3 regions of the Paenibacillus sp. FSL R7-0312 genome follow, and region 1 is predicted to be linked to each of the others. Evidence: riboswitches for the same ligand, from Rfam matches in the RefSeq annotation. Region 1 holds a riboswitch; each other region holds the start of a gene.
What was found. A riboswitch is a leader RNA that binds a small molecule or an ion and turns the genes downstream of it on or off. The one in region 1 is predicted to bind thiamine pyrophosphate.
Positions count from the first base shown of each region.

Region 2: another riboswitch for thiamine pyrophosphate. It lies ahead of MKX70_RS28750 (thiamine phosphate synthase); the one in region 1 lies ahead of MKX70_RS24445 (ABC transporter ATP-binding protein).
Region 3: another riboswitch for thiamine pyrophosphate. It lies ahead of thiC (phosphomethylpyrimidine synthase ThiC); the one in region 1 lies ahead of MKX70_RS24445 (ABC transporter ATP-binding protein).

Region 1 covers NZ_JBBORE010000001.1:5,554,452-5,559,279, reverse strand. Annotated here, with positions in the region: gene MKX70_RS24455 (ABC transporter substrate-binding protein) at 1-725, opposite strand, end outside; gene MKX70_RS24450 (ABC transporter permease) at 722-1,498, opposite strand; gene MKX70_RS24445 (ABC transporter ATP-binding protein) at 1,479-2,261, opposite strand; TPP riboswitch at 2,374-2,476, opposite strand; gene MKX70_RS24440 (TetR/AcrR family transcriptional regulator) at 2,545-3,210, opposite strand; gene MKX70_RS24435 (DHA2 family efflux MFS transporter permease subunit) at 3,556-4,828, shown strand, end outside.
Region 2 covers NZ_JBBORE010000001.1:6,603,214-6,608,041, reverse strand. Annotated here, with positions in the region: gene MKX70_RS28765 (amidohydrolase family protein) at 1-757, opposite strand, end outside; gene MKX70_RS28760 (NUDIX hydrolase) at 861-1,289, opposite strand; gene MKX70_RS28755 (SDR family oxidoreductase) at 1,498-2,370, shown strand; TPP riboswitch at 2,566-2,668, shown strand; gene MKX70_RS28750 (thiamine phosphate synthase) at 2,782-3,444, shown strand; gene thiS (sulfur carrier protein ThiS) at 3,441-3,644, shown strand; gene MKX70_RS28740 (thiazole synthase) at 3,728-4,492, shown strand; gene thiH (2-iminoacetate synthase ThiH) at 4,524-4,828, shown strand, end outside.
Region 3 covers NZ_JBBORE010000001.1:1,187,859-1,192,686, forward strand. Annotated here, with positions in the region: gene MKX70_RS04950 (DUF438 domain-containing protein) at 1-23, opposite strand, end outside; gene MKX70_RS04955 (DUF1858 domain-containing protein) at 38-265, opposite strand; gene MKX70_RS04960 (class I SAM-dependent methyltransferase) at 433-1,230, opposite strand; gene thiC (phosphomethylpyrimidine synthase ThiC) at 1,397-3,091, opposite strand; TPP riboswitch at 3,260-3,366, opposite strand; gene trxB (thioredoxin-disulfide reductase) at 3,439-4,392, opposite strand; gene MKX70_RS04975 (tetratricopeptide repeat protein) at 4,456-4,828, opposite strand, start outside.

The sequences.
Region 1 (4,828 bases):
TCTACCGGATTGAACGAACGCACAGGATGGCCTTCCTGTTCTAATATCAGCTGCTCATGGTTGATGAAGCCGCCCATAATTCCATCCACACGCCCGGTGGAGAGGGCAGGGATAAGCTCAAAGCCAACGTCAATCAGCTTCAGGGAGGCGGGATCGCCGCCATCGGTTTGGATCATAGTGTGCAGCATGGCTTCATACAGCGGAATGGAGGAGTAACCGGCTTGCTTGCCTGAGAGCTCTCCGGGGCGGGTTATTCCGCTGTCTGCGGAAACCATGAGATGGTTCAGGGGATGCCGTACCAGAGCGGCGACGGATTTGACCGGAATCTGCTCTCCCCGGGCCATCAGCACCTGCGGCTGGTAGCTGAGGGCCAGATCGACTTGTCCGGCAGCTACCAGCTTCAGCGCGTCGTTGCTGTCGGCAGGCATCTGTATCTCAACATCAAGCCCCTCTTCGGCAAAATACCCCTCACTCTGAGCTGCATACAAAAAGGAATGAACGGCATTCGGATACCAGTCGAGCATGATCGTCAGCTTATGGGCTGTACCGTCTGCGGCTGCCGCCGGAGCGGATGATGCCAATGATGAGCCGGAGCCAGTCGGCCCGTTATTGCCGGCGCAGCCGGGCAGAACCAAAAGAACAGACAGTAGCAGTACATAAGGCAGCAACTTATAAGGTTGAGCACTACGGGGGTAGAGATAACGGGTATAGCGGATTGGAGTCATGAATAACGTCCTCTTTTCTTCAAAAATAACTTCTCAAGCGTAGCAATACAAAGAAACAGAGTGATCCCAAGAGCGGACAGCAGCACAACAGCGGCAAACATCTCGGCACTCTGCAGATTGCCGGCCATTCTCCGGCTGAAGTAACCGAGCCCCTGGCTGCCACCCAGCCATTCGCCGATGGTAGCGCCTATGACACAGTACACTACCGACAGCTTCAGTCCGGAGAAAAAGGACGGCAGGGCCAGCGGAACAGCAGCCTTGCGGAGAATCTGCCAGCGGTTCGCGCCAAGCGTCAACAACAGCTCGCGGTACTGCTCCGTATTCTTGCCCAGCCCGTCGTAGGTGCCGACAACCACCGGGAAGAAGGCGGTCAGGAACACTACGGCGACCTTACTCCACAAGGTGTAGCCGAACCACATGATAAACAGGGGAGAGAGGGCAACCAGCGGAATCGTCTGGCTGATAATCAGCAGCGGATACAGCGCCTTGGCCATCGGCCTGAATAGATGCATGCCCGTTCCCAGCAGACTGCCGCAGAAGACGGACAGAGCGAAGCCTGTTAGTACCTCAAGCAGCGTTGCGGGCAGGTGCACACCGAAGAGCAGACGCCGCTCCTCCATCAGAGCGCTCCAGATGGCAGTGGGGGCCGGCAGGATGAACGGAGGAATCAGCCCCAGCCGGGACACCGTTTCCCAGACTGCAAGGATCAGCAGCACGAGCAGAATAGCCGGGCTGTATTCCCGCAGCAATCTTCTATAAAAGACGGTTGTCATACAGCTTCAGCTCCAACTCCTTCCGCAGGGCAACAAACTGCGGTTCGTAATTCAGACTGTGATGTCTGGGACGGGGGAGACCGGTGATGAACTCCTGCATACCGCCCCCGGCACCGCCGGTCATCAGATAGATGCGGTCGCTAAGCAGAAGCGCTTCTTCAAGGTCATGGGTAATGAACAGCACAGTCTTCTCCAGTCCCGACCATAATTCCAGCAGCCAGCGGTGAAGCTCCCGCTTGGTTATGGCGTCCAACGCCCCGAACGGCTCGTCCAGCAGGAGCAGCTCATTCCCGGCGGCAAGGGTGCGGAGCACCGCAACCCGCTGGCGCATGCCGCCCGACAGCTCATGCGGATACGCAGCCCCGGTCTCACCAAGGCCGAACTGCTGCAGCATGCTGCGAATCTGGATAACGGCTTCCTCTTTGGAGCCGCTCCGCTTCAGTTCCCAGGGCAGCAGGCAATTGTCCAGCACGGTTCTCCACGGCAGCAGGAGATCCCGCTGCGGCATATATCCGACCTGGCCGAGCCGCTCCGAGGTGTTTTTGGACGGTTGCCCGTGCAGTGCAACCTCGCCGCTGCCGGGTTCCAGCAGGCCGGCGATAATCTTGAACAGCGTGCTTTTGCCGCAGCCGCTGGCCCCCACGACGGAGATGAACTCCCCGCGGCGGACCTTCATGGAGATTTCGGAGAAGACCGGAGCCCTTGAAGCTGCGCCGAAAGAATAGGACAGGTTCGCGATGTTGATCATAGGATGGAGAAGCAAGCCTCCTTAGGGAAAAGTGATTACGCTACGAAAACAAGAAAGACCCATCCATTTCCGGAGGAAATGAATGGGTCTGAAGGTACAGTCAGTTTGCAAAGACGCGGAACCGCTGATACATTCTGCTCCACTTCCCTCCGCTGGTATGATCCAGATCAGGTTCCAAGGGTCCGGAGCTTAAGCTCCGTCTCAGTCGGCCGACTCCCCTAGTGAAATAACAGGTGCTATTGAATTCGTAATTGCTACTTAATATACCATAATTCCTCCGCTTGTAAAGAGCCTGTACTCAGCGCTTGGAGAGGCCGGTTATGAACAATGCAACAATTCCCTGCGAGATTTCCTCTTTGGAGGATCCGTTCCGTTTCTGTTCATACAGGTAAAGATCGGGACTAAGTACAGAGATAAGTGCTGTGGCAGCGAAGCGGGGATCAATCCCGATAATCTCTCCATTCGCGGATGCGCGGTGCAGAAGTTCACTCATAATCCTCCCGAGCCGCTGGAAAAAAGGATGTTCGAACTGGGTAAGCTGCTTCTTGCCTGTGAATTCAGATTTGATCATATTCAAGAGCTCCGCATATTGCTCAATGAAACCAACGACCTGCTCAATGCTGCTCTGCAGATGCGCGAGGGCAGCCGTTTCACCGGCGCTGGCAGCAAGCTGCTGTTCCATCCCCGACAGAAACTGCTCGGTGCTGTCCAGCAGCAGAGCCGAACAGATTTCGCCCTTATCGGTGAAGCGGCGGTACAGCGATCCCTGTCCTATGCCGGCCCGTTTGGCGATGCCGTACATACTGACAGCTTCGAGGCCGCTCTCGGTGAACAGCTGGCGGGCCGCTTCGAGTATCCGCTGCATATAAGGATCGGCGGGTTCTTTTGCAGCGTTATCTGCGTGCCCTGTGTTCTCGGGAGCTGCTGATGTTACAGGTTCAACTTCCGTTTCTGTTTTTTTCATAATATCCCCTTTCAGTCATACAACAATCCATCCGGATACCCGGCTATCCATGAATCAAAGCTGCAAAATAAACAACATTTATGCCTACAGTGAGTTCTAATAAATCTCTATACTGCCGGTAACGAATCAAGTGAGGGGGAATTGACGTATTCCGCTAGCCCGAAGTAATTCACTGGTAACTTGTGTGTTGTTTACAGGAAATTATGTAAAACAATTGACACATCGGACAATTGTCCGTAGACTATGAAATGCGATAACGGACAATTGTCCGTTCACTAATTATATAGACAAACCTGCCCGCAGGTCAACGTAGCTGACTGCGGACAATTCAGGAGGAGAAGGAGTATGAATCAGACCTTGAAGCAGGATGCCGATTTCCGGTTATCCGGCATTCTAGTTCCGCTGCTGGCTATTATTGCCGGCGTATTTATGGTTGTGCTGGACAGTACCGCAATGAATGTGGCATTGTCCAGACTAGTGGTGGATTTCAATACAGACCTGCATACGCTGCAGTGGGTTGTAACCGGGTATATGCTGGCGCAGGCTTCGGTCATTCCGCTGTCAGGCTGGCTGTCTGACCGGTTCGGGGCTAAGAACGTCTTTTTGACAGCTGTTATTGTGTTTACGATCGGCTCCATTCTGTGTGCAACGCCAAGCAGTGCAGAATGGCTGGTCGTATTCCGGGTATTGCAGGGTCTCGGAGGGGGCTGTGTGCTCCCGGTCGGGATGGCTTATGTGTACAGACTGGCTCCCAAGAGTAAAGTCGGCGTTGTTATGGGAATTATGGGGATTCCCGTGCTGTTCGCACCCGCGATTGGTCCTGTATTGTCAGGCTGGCTGGTGGAATACCACTCCTGGCGCTGGATCTTCCTGATTAATATCCCCATCGGTATTATCTGTGTGCTGATCGGGCTGCGAAAGCTGCCGAATGCGGCGAAGAACACCGTTCCCGGCATGGATAAATTCGGAATGGTGCTCGGACCGCTGGCTTTTGCTTCACTCACTTACGGTGTAAGTCAGGGTGCGCAGAGCTGGACCTCGGACAAAACGCTAATCGGGTTATCTCTGGGAGCTGTTGCACTGATTGCCTTTGTCATTGCCGAGCTGCGTTCCAGGACCCCTTTACTGGAGCTGCGGATTCTGAAATCCGTGGATTTCACCACCGGAATTATCGTGCAGTGGATCGCCCAGTTCGGCTTATATGGTGCTTTATTTCTACTGCCGCAGTTTCTGCAGCAGGCCCGCGGCTTCGGCGCATTTGATACCGGATTGACCCTGCTGCCGCAGGCCATTGCTTCCGGGCTGATGATGCCGATTGCCGGAATTCTGTTCGACCGGATCGGGGTGCGCTGGCTGGTGGTTTGCGGACTCAGTCTGGTCTCTGGCGCATTGTTTCAGTATTCCCATGTCGATCTGACCACCCAGAGCCGTGATCTCATTCTTCCGCTAATCATGTGCGGTGCAGGGATGGGGATGATGATGATGCCGATGAATACGCATCTGCTGAACAAGGCGCCAGGCAATCTGGTCAACCGGGTAACCTCACTCACCAACTCCATGCAGCAGGTCATTAACTCACTTGCAGTGTCAACACTGGTTACGATTCTGACGGCCAGAA
Region 2 (4,828 bases), 1.0 Mb from region 1:
GGATATTGGAGGCTACCATTTGCCGGATCAGGTCATCGTCCAGCCGGTCGTAAATCATATGCGCAGCATCGTTAATTCCCGCATTTACCAGTATCTGAAGGTTATGCGAGCTGGTTACATGAGCAGACACATAAGCACCCATGCTCCGGGCTTCCCTGCAGATACTCTCCAGAAGCTCCTGATTCAGCTGCGGCAGTCCGATTGTCCCGGGATCATAACCGTCTTCCAGCGCTGTTTTGATACAATGTATCCCTTGTTCTAATACCTCGCGGACCTTCAATCTGGCTTCATCCGCACTTCCAACTCCGATAGGGGCCTGCCCGCCATACCCGCCGGGAGCCGTGAAGACTTTGCCGGTTGTGATTATTCGGGGAAAAGATCTGCGGTCCAGCGCTTTTGTATGTACCATCACGTCATCAAGCGTTGCTGCAGTTGTCATCCCCTCGTCACGGATCGTGGTTATTCCTTCTGAGAGGCAGGCAGCTAAATATTCCTTGTGGTACCCGTGAAGCGGCTCGTTATTAATGAATTTGAAGCCGGTGTGTGCATGGGTATGAATAAATCCCGGCAGGACGACAAGCCCCTCAAGATCTATCACCGTGACTGGGTTATGCTCCAGCCTGCTGCTCCCTTGCCCGGCAACCGTACCGAACCGGCCATTAACAATTTCAATGCTCGCGTTGTACAGCGGCGGACGCCCGGTTCCGTCGATTAACGTCGCGTTAGTCAATCGTATAATTTCATTTTCATTTCCCATGGCAGAACTGACCCTCCCGTGAAGACTGAAGACTTCCAAGAGAAAGTATAGGATATAAGAATGTCCGGATATATATAATATTCTCATAGAAACCGTTCATTACTTACCGTATCAACCCTTCCAGCTCAAAAATGCCGTGTTCCTGAAAGTCAGTGATAATCTGGGGCGTCAGCAGGGTGAGTAATTCACTTAAAGTGCACCAGCGGTAATCGGTATGCTCTTCCGAGAGCTGGATTTCGTCACGGGCTGCACGGCATAAATAGGTGATAATCACTACCTGTCTTGCAGGGTCCGTGAGCAGGGTTACCGCGTAAAGGATACGTTCTGTCGTAAACGAAAGTCCGGTTTCCTCAAGAATTTCTCTTTCCAGTGCAGCCTCCAGGCTTTCACCGAATTCGATTTTGCCTCCGGCACATTCCCAGCTTCCGGCACCTGCAGAATCGGCGGCAGCCCGCTTGACGAGGAGGATTCTGCCCTGGTACAGGATGACACCTTTGTCGGCAACGATGATGGTTTTTGATTTTTTGGACATGAGGATAACTCTCCTTCTGCAGGCTCTATAATGCACCGGGGAACGCGTTGGACTGAAGATTTTCTGTTTGGCCGGCTGCCCTATGTGGTAAGTAAAATAACGTAAAGCGTTTTTTGCTAGGTAAGTATGATGCATAAACACCAGACTTTTAGCCATCCTAACATGATTAGTAAAACAGTATAACGGTACAGCGAAAGGAGAATGGATTATGCCAGACACCAGCAAACAACCCGTCAAAACCCTGCCTCCACAGGTACAGGACCAGCAGCCCGGAATTGAAAGCGAGATGAACCCGCTTCCGGAGTTTGAAACCTCGGCTTACAAGGCAGCAGGCAAGCTGCTGGGCAAGGCCGCGCTCATTACCGGAGGGGACAGCGGAATCGGTCGTGCCGTCGCCGTTCATTTTGCCAAAGAAGGGGCGGATGTAGTGATATCCTATCTGAATGAGCATGAAGATGCGGAAGAAACCAAACGCCAGGTGGAGCAGGAGGGGCGGAAGTGTATTCTGATCTCCGGTGATATCGGAGTTGAGGCCTTCTGTCAGGATCTGATTAATAAAACCATTGAGGGACTCGGCAAGCTGGACATCCTGATTAACAATGCGGCAGAGCAGCATCCGCAGGATAAGATTGAGGACATTACCGCCGAGCAGCTGGAGCGGACGTTCCGGACGAATATATTCTCCATGTTCTATCTGACCAAGGCAGCGATGCCCCATCTGAAAAAAGGCTCCACGATCATCAACACCACATCGATTACGGCGTACCGTGGCAGCCCGCAGCTGCTGGACTATTCGTCCACCAAAGGAGCGATTCTCAGCTTCACCCGCTCCCTGTCGATGAATCTGGCGGACAAAGGTATCCGCGTGAACGCGGTAGCACCGGGACCGATCTGGACGCCGCTGATTCCGTCTACGTTTGACGCGAAGAAGGTTAGTGAATTCGGCGGCACCCAGCCGATGAAGCGTCCGGGACAGCCGGAAGAGCTGGCGCCGGCCTATGTATATCTGGCTTCTGACGATTCCTCTTATGTGAGCGGTCAGGTCATGCATGTGAACGGTGGCGAGATCGTTAACGGCTGACCATGGGCACTGCTTTGTAAGCCGGATAAGTTTATACAGGTTTAAGGCATCAAAGGTTCAAACAGATGAAAAGTCAGCCGGAAGGCTGGCTTTTTTGCCGCTTAAACCTGCTGGATTTAATAACTGAATCTATTAAAGAATAGCTCTTACAGGAATAATATGCTAATATACAAACTGCAAGAACAATAGAATATGAACGATCACTAGGGGTGCCGCAAGGCTGAGACGAACATATCTGTTCGGACCCTTTGAACCTGATCTGGTTTATACCAGCGTAGGGAAGTGGAGAATGAATAATGCAGCGGGGGTAACGGCTTACCCGGTATTCCTGCTTATATTCCGGACTGCTTCCTGATACAGGGGGCGGTCTTTTTGTATTTTCCGGAATGCCGTATAGAGGGGGAGGTGAAGGTGTTGAAAGAAATCCATTTGATCTCGGACGGGAGGCTGAATCCGGAGCAGTATGCCAAACTGGCTGCTGCTGTACATCCCATGGTGGATTATATCCATCTCCGGGAAAAAGCTCTGTCCGCACAGGAGCTTCTGGCTGCCGCAGAGCGGTTGCTGCAAGCGGGGGTTCCGCCCTCTAAGCTGGTCATTAATGACCGGATAGATGTGGCTTTGGCAGCAGGGGCAGCCGGCGTCCAATTGGCCTGGCACAGTCTGCCGCCTGCCGGGGCGCGCGGCATTGCCCCGGGCCTGCGGCTGGGCAGGTCGGTGCATTCCCAGGAGGAAGCGGCACGCGCTGGACGGCAGGGAGCGGACTTCTGTCTGTATGGACATGTATTCCCCACGGCCTGCAAGCCCGGACAGCGGGAACGGGGCCTGGCGCAGTTGGAAGTGGCCGTCCGCTGCAGCAGTATACCGTTGATTGCCATCGGAGGCATCACACCGGGCAATACCAGGTCAGTTCTGTCAAAGGGTGCTGCCGGAATAGCCGTAATGTCCGGGATATGCGGAGCGACGGACCCTGCTGGCGCCGCTGAGGCCTACAGATCATCCGTTCAGGCCGCAGCGTGTGCTGAAGTCCTGAATGAAGCCCCCGCACCGGGCAAAGGAGGTGAACAGGAATGAATTTGACTGTTAACGGACGCAGCGGAAGGTATGAAGAGAGCTGCCGGACTCTGGCTGATCTTCTGGCCCGCCCGGAGTGGACCGGGAAGCTGGTTATTGTGGAGCTGAATGGTGAGATTGTCGGCAGGGATGCTTATGGAGATACCTTTCTGGATGAGGGGGACCATGTTGAACTGGTTCATTTTGTCGGCGGAGGCTAGGCGGGCCTTGCACGCGCAGCAGACGGAACAATGCAGATACGTAATTTAGCTTAAGGCAGTGACTTATCACAGGAGGCGATATGATGCAAGATCCATTGGTAATTGGAGGAGTTACTATAACGAGCAGACTGTTCATCGGGACCGGAAAATACAGCCGCAACACCCTTATTCCCGAAGTGATTGCCCGCTCGGGATCACAGGTTATTACGGTTGCCCTGCGCCGGGTAGATCCGGAGAGCAAGGAGAATATCATCAGCCATATTCCTTCCCACATGACCCTGCTGCCCAATACCTCTGGTGCACGCACCGCAGAGGAAGCGGTACGCATTGCCAGGCTGGCAAGGTCAGCGGGGCTGGGAGACTGGGTGAAGATTGAGGTTATCAATGATCAGAAATATCTGCTGCCTGATAATACCGAGACGATCAGAGCCACGGAAATCTTAGCTGCTGAGGGTTTCGTTGTTCTGCCCTACATGAGTCCTGATCTGTCAGCCGCACTCCGGCTGAAGGCGGCCGGAGCTGCAGCCGTCATGCCGCTGGGAGCGCCAATCGGCTCTAACCGCGGGCTGCAGACCAAGGAGCTGATCCGGATTCTGATATCAGAAACGGGTCTGCCCATCATCGTGGATGCTGGTATTGGCAGACCCTCCGAAGCTGCTGAGGCGATGGAAATGGGCGCAGCCGCTGTGCTGCTGAACACGGCAATTGCCACCGCCCGGGACCCGCAGCTGATGGCGGAGGCATTCCGCGAAGCGGTGTCGGCGGGGCGGAAGGCCTATCTGGCCGGGCTGGGTCCGGTGGAAGAGACAGCCGCAGCTTCTTCGCCGCTGACCGGATTTCTGGCCTGACTGATGCTGTTTAAGAAGAGGGAGGAAGGACATGAGCTTTTATGATAGGCTGAACCGGATGGACAAGCATTCCTATGAGGGGGTATGGAAGCAGTATACTGCGCTCGATGTGAAGCGGGCACTTCGTCTGGAGCAGTTGGACGAGGACGGGCTGATGGCATTGCTGTCACCGGCAGCAGAGCCTTACCTGGAAGAGATGGCGCAGAAGGCGCATAGACTGACACGTGCTCAATTCGGTCATGTGATGCAGCTGTTTACACCGATGTATGTGGCTGATTTCTGCGTCAACCATTGTACCTACTGCAGCTTTAGCTCTATCTATGATTTTCCGCGCAA
Region 3 (4,828 bases), 4.4 Mb from region 1:
CGGTTATTAATCAGTTCGCTCATTATATTCTCTCCTTCTATTCAATAATCTCGAAGCCGTGCTGCTCAAAGGCCAGGCGAACGGTTTCCAGCTCTATTCTCTTTAATTTCATGCCTTTGGATAATGTCATGAACCTGCCTGCCGTCTGCAGCATTCCAGGCTTCGTTATATCATGGAAACCCAGACCGGCCATAATATCTACGGCTTCCGGGTGCCTGGTTACCAGCTCCAATATAGACTCATCTAGCTTCAACACTTTGCTCAAGATCTGCACACCTCACAATTGAGAATTCTTCTCAGCAACAGCTTAGCATAGGGCAGGGGGGTAAATTGTGATTGCAGTCACTAAGTATAAAATTACCCCACAACATATTAGCTTTTAAGGAAAAAGCTGCCCGTACGCCTGTTACAGCATAGGGACAGCTATGTATGTTAAGAATTCACAGAATTCAAGGCTTCGGCTATGAAAAGCGTACATATAAAATTCCTTTGCAGGGTGCCGCCATTCCGGCCGATCAGCTTATGTAACCTGGCGCTTAATTCAATCTGCTCCGCTTCCTTCAGCCCGATGAACCCGTTGCAGGTCCGCAGGAAGTTAATGAAGCTATCCGCGTCATCCCTGCTGTCCCAAGGATACCGGTAGACCTCCGGGGCTCTGAAATTTCCGCTGCCGGACAGCTCTGCTACAGTTCGCTCCACTCTCTGTTCAATTACATCCCGCTTATTAAACCAGAATACCTCATACTCCGCACAGACCTCGGCAATCTCTTGCTCCATCTCACTGTCTCCCTGCAGATAAAAATTCCAAAAGAGCGCGAGCCGCCCTCCCGGCTTCAGCAGCCGCCCACATTTCTTGTAACCTTCCGGCTGCGGCACCCAATGAAAGGCTTGAGCGGAGAAGATCAGGTCGAAATCCGTCTCCGGCCCAGACCAGTGCTCAAACCTGGAGGTTACAAATCGCACGTTTTTATCCCTATGCTTCTGTCTTCCCAATTCCGCCAGTTGTGGGCCCGGTTCAATACATAGCAGCTCATACCCGCGGTCCAGGAATAATTCGGAGGCTTTACCGCTCCCGGCACCGATCTCAAGAATTCTGGACTCCTTAGTCAGAGAGGCTTCTTGTACAATCTGCTCAATCAGGGCGAATGGATAACTGGGTCTATACCTATCATAGTATTCAGCCGCTTCATTGAAACGTTCGCTTTCCTTGAGCCAGTCCTTGTTCCTCATTTGATTCACTCCCTATCCTTGGATAATGCTATTTACGCCAACGCTTGTGCTTGGTTTCACATAATAGGGAGAATGAATCTTGTGCTATTCGAGCATAAGAAAAGCTGCCCTCACGCCTTTTACAGCATGGGACAGCAGGGAAATAGCTATACGAGACTTGCCTTTTTTACAGCGACCTGCTCAATCTGTAGGAATTACGGATATCATGCGAAATCCGCATGCTGCAGAATTTAGGACCGCACATAGAGCAGAAATGAGCTTGCTTCGCCCCCTCCGCAGGAAGCGTCTCATCATGATACTCCAGCGCCCTTTCCGGGTCCAGAGAGAGATGGAACTGGTCTCGCCAGCGGAACTCGAACCGCGCCTTGGACAGCGCATTGTCCCTGTCCTGTGCACCCGGATGCCCCTTGGCGAGGTCTGCGGCATGTGCGGCTATTTTGTAGGTAATGACTCCTTCGCGTACATCATTCTTGTTAGGCAGGCCTAAGTGCTCCTTGGGCGTAACGTAACACAGCATCGATGTCCCGAGCCAGCCGATCATCGCCGCCCCGATGGCCGAAGTGATATGATCGTAACCGGGGGCAATATCGGTAGTCAACGGGCCAAGAGTATAAAATGGGGCTTCCCGGCAAATCTCGAGCTGCTTGTCCATATTTTCCTTAATCTTGTGCATCGGCACATGCCCCGGACCCTCAACCATTACCTGAACGTCATGCTTCCATGCCAAGGCTGTCAGCTCTCCCAGCGTCTCCAGCTCAGCGAATTGTGCTTCGTCATTGGCATCTGCAATAGAACCCGGACGCAATCCGTCCCCCAGAGAGAAGGCCACATCATACGTCTTCATAATCTCACATATAGCTTCAAAGTGTGTGTATAGAAAGTTCTCCTGCTGATGGGCAAGGCACCAAGCGGCCATAATCGAGCCGCCCCGTGATACGATTCCTGTCATTCTTCCGGCTGTTAACGGAATATAGCTCTTTAAGACTCCGGCATGAATGGTGAAGTAATCCACACCCTGCTCCGCCTGCTCAATCAGCGTGTCGCGATAGAGCTCCCAGGTTAAATCCTCGGCTATGCCGTTCACCTTTTCGAGCGCCTGGTATAAGGGCACCGTGCCGACAGGCACAGGAGAATTGCGTATAATCCATTCACGGGTGGTATGAATCTTAGAGCCGGTGGAGAGGTCCATGATAGTGTCTGCCCCCCAGCGGGTCGCCCACCGCATCTTCTCCACTTCCTCCTCAATAGAAGAAGACACCGCAGAATTTCCGATGTTCGCATTGATCTTCACCAGGAAGTTACGGCCAATAATCATCGGCTCGCTCTCGGGGTGATTGATGTTGGCCGGAATAATGGCCCGTCCGGCGGCTACCTCATCCCTTACGAATTCCGGCCGGGTATTCTCGCGGATCGCGATATACTCCATCTCCGGTGTAATGATCCCTTGACGCGCATAATACAGCTGGGTAACATTGCGGCCCGCACGTGCCCGCAGGGGGCTCCGCTGCAGCCCTGGATAAGCTTCTTCGGGTGGCCCACCCCTGCGGATTCCATTATCCTCCGGCTGCACAGCTCTTCCGGTGTATTCCTCCGAATCGCCACGCTCCGCAATCCAGCCTAAACGGTGCGGCGGCAGCCCCCTCCGAATGTCAGCTTCTTGCGCAGCATCGGTGTAAATTCCGCTGGTGTCATAGACACGAAGCGGTTCGTTCTCCTCTTCCCCGGCAACGCCCTCCGTTCTGCTGAGGCTGATCTCCCGCATCGGAACCTGAATATCCGGGCGCGAGCCCTCTACATACACTTTCCGGCTTGCAGGAAATCGGGAAAGGTCCACCTCTTCGTTCTTCATCATTTCGGGCATTCTAATCTCCTCCTCTTCGCTCTATGAGCCAATCAGATAAGATTTCACGCAGCAGACTGAGCCGAAGAATCATGTATAGCACAAGGCATACGAATTCTTGCAAGTCAAAAAGCCGCTCCACCTGGAGCGGCTTTATCAAAGGAACAGCCCAATAAGACTGTATTCAAAAAAGGTCCGACTCCACTTTCCTACGCTGGTATGATCCAGATCAGGTTCAAGGGTCCGGAAATTCACTTTTCCCGTCTCAGCCTATTCAGGCTCCCCTAGTGGGTATCTTATCTAATTAAATACATTCTACTGGTATAGGATTTTTTTGTAAACCCGTCAATAACAAGAACCTTCTCCGGTTATTTATCGAGCGATTCGCTCCAGTCATGCACCATCGTGCCTTCCAGGAACTTCTCGGCATCCATGGCGGCCATACAGCCGGTTCCGGCTGCCGATATAGCTTGACGGTAACGCGTATCCTGCACGTCGCCGCAAGCGAATACACCGGGAATATTCGTCTCTGTGGTGCCCGGATTAACCACTATATAGCCATTGGCATCGGTGTTAATCTGCCCGCCTAAGAAAGCGGTATTCGGTGTATGTCCGATAGCGACAAATACACCATCCGCTTCCATCAGCTCGGTAAGTCCCGTCTCATTGTTAAGGACGGTGATGCCCTTAACCCCGGTATCACCAACGGTTACCTCCAGCGGCGTGCGGTTCAGTGCCCATGACACCTTGCTGTTGTCGCGCGCGCGGTCCTGCATGATCTTCGAAGCACGCAGCTCCGGACGGCGGTGAACCAGCGTTACGCTGGAAGCAAAGCGGGTCAGGAAGCTGGCTTCCTCCATCGCAGAGTCGCCGCCGCCGACCACGACAATTTTTTTGTTACGGAAAAAGAATCCATCACAGGTCGCACAGGTGCTGACCCCGCGTCCAACATTCTCCTGCTCACCCGGGATACCCAGGTATCTGGCGGAGGCGCCGGTCGAAATAATGACCGACTCCGCTTCCAGCACACCCATTCCGTCTACAGTCACCTTGAACGGACGCTGCGAGAAGTCCACCGACTCTACCCAGCCATTCTTGAATTCAGCGCCGAAGCGTTCGGCCTGCTTACGCATGTTGTCCATCAGATCAGGACCCAGAATTCCTTCAGGGAAGCCTGGAAAGTTCTCCACTTCTGTCGTCGTTGTCAGCTGTCCTCCCGGCTGCAAGCCTTCAATTACGAGCGGGCTCAGGTTCGCACGCGCCAGATAAATCGCGGCAGTCAGCCCGGCCGGGCCTGTTCCGATTACAATCGTTTTGTACATTACATTGGCCTCCTTACAAGTAGGTGTGAGAAACATATAGATTCTTATATTTGAAAAAAGGATTCAAATATTATTGGTGGACGGCGACAAGCCGTCCGTTCCCGGCAGCATGCCCTGGGTGTCGCATTCATTATCGATCCGCCGTGCATAGCGACTTACCATGGAGACCGAGACGCCGTAACGCTGTGCCGCCTCGCGGAAGGTGACCGGACGCCCGTGCAGCCTGGCAGTCAGGTACTCCAGTGCCGCACACCAACCGCCGTCATTGCGGAATAGCGGTACATCCGGATACAGGCTGCCGATGAACTGCTTCCAGATAAACTCTGCATCCTTCTTCTGCGCAGCATCATACCTCCGGTCCATCATGGCCACCGTATGATCGATAATCCGCTGCCAGTCTTCCTTCCATTCAGCAGGGCCCTTGGGGCTGGAAGCC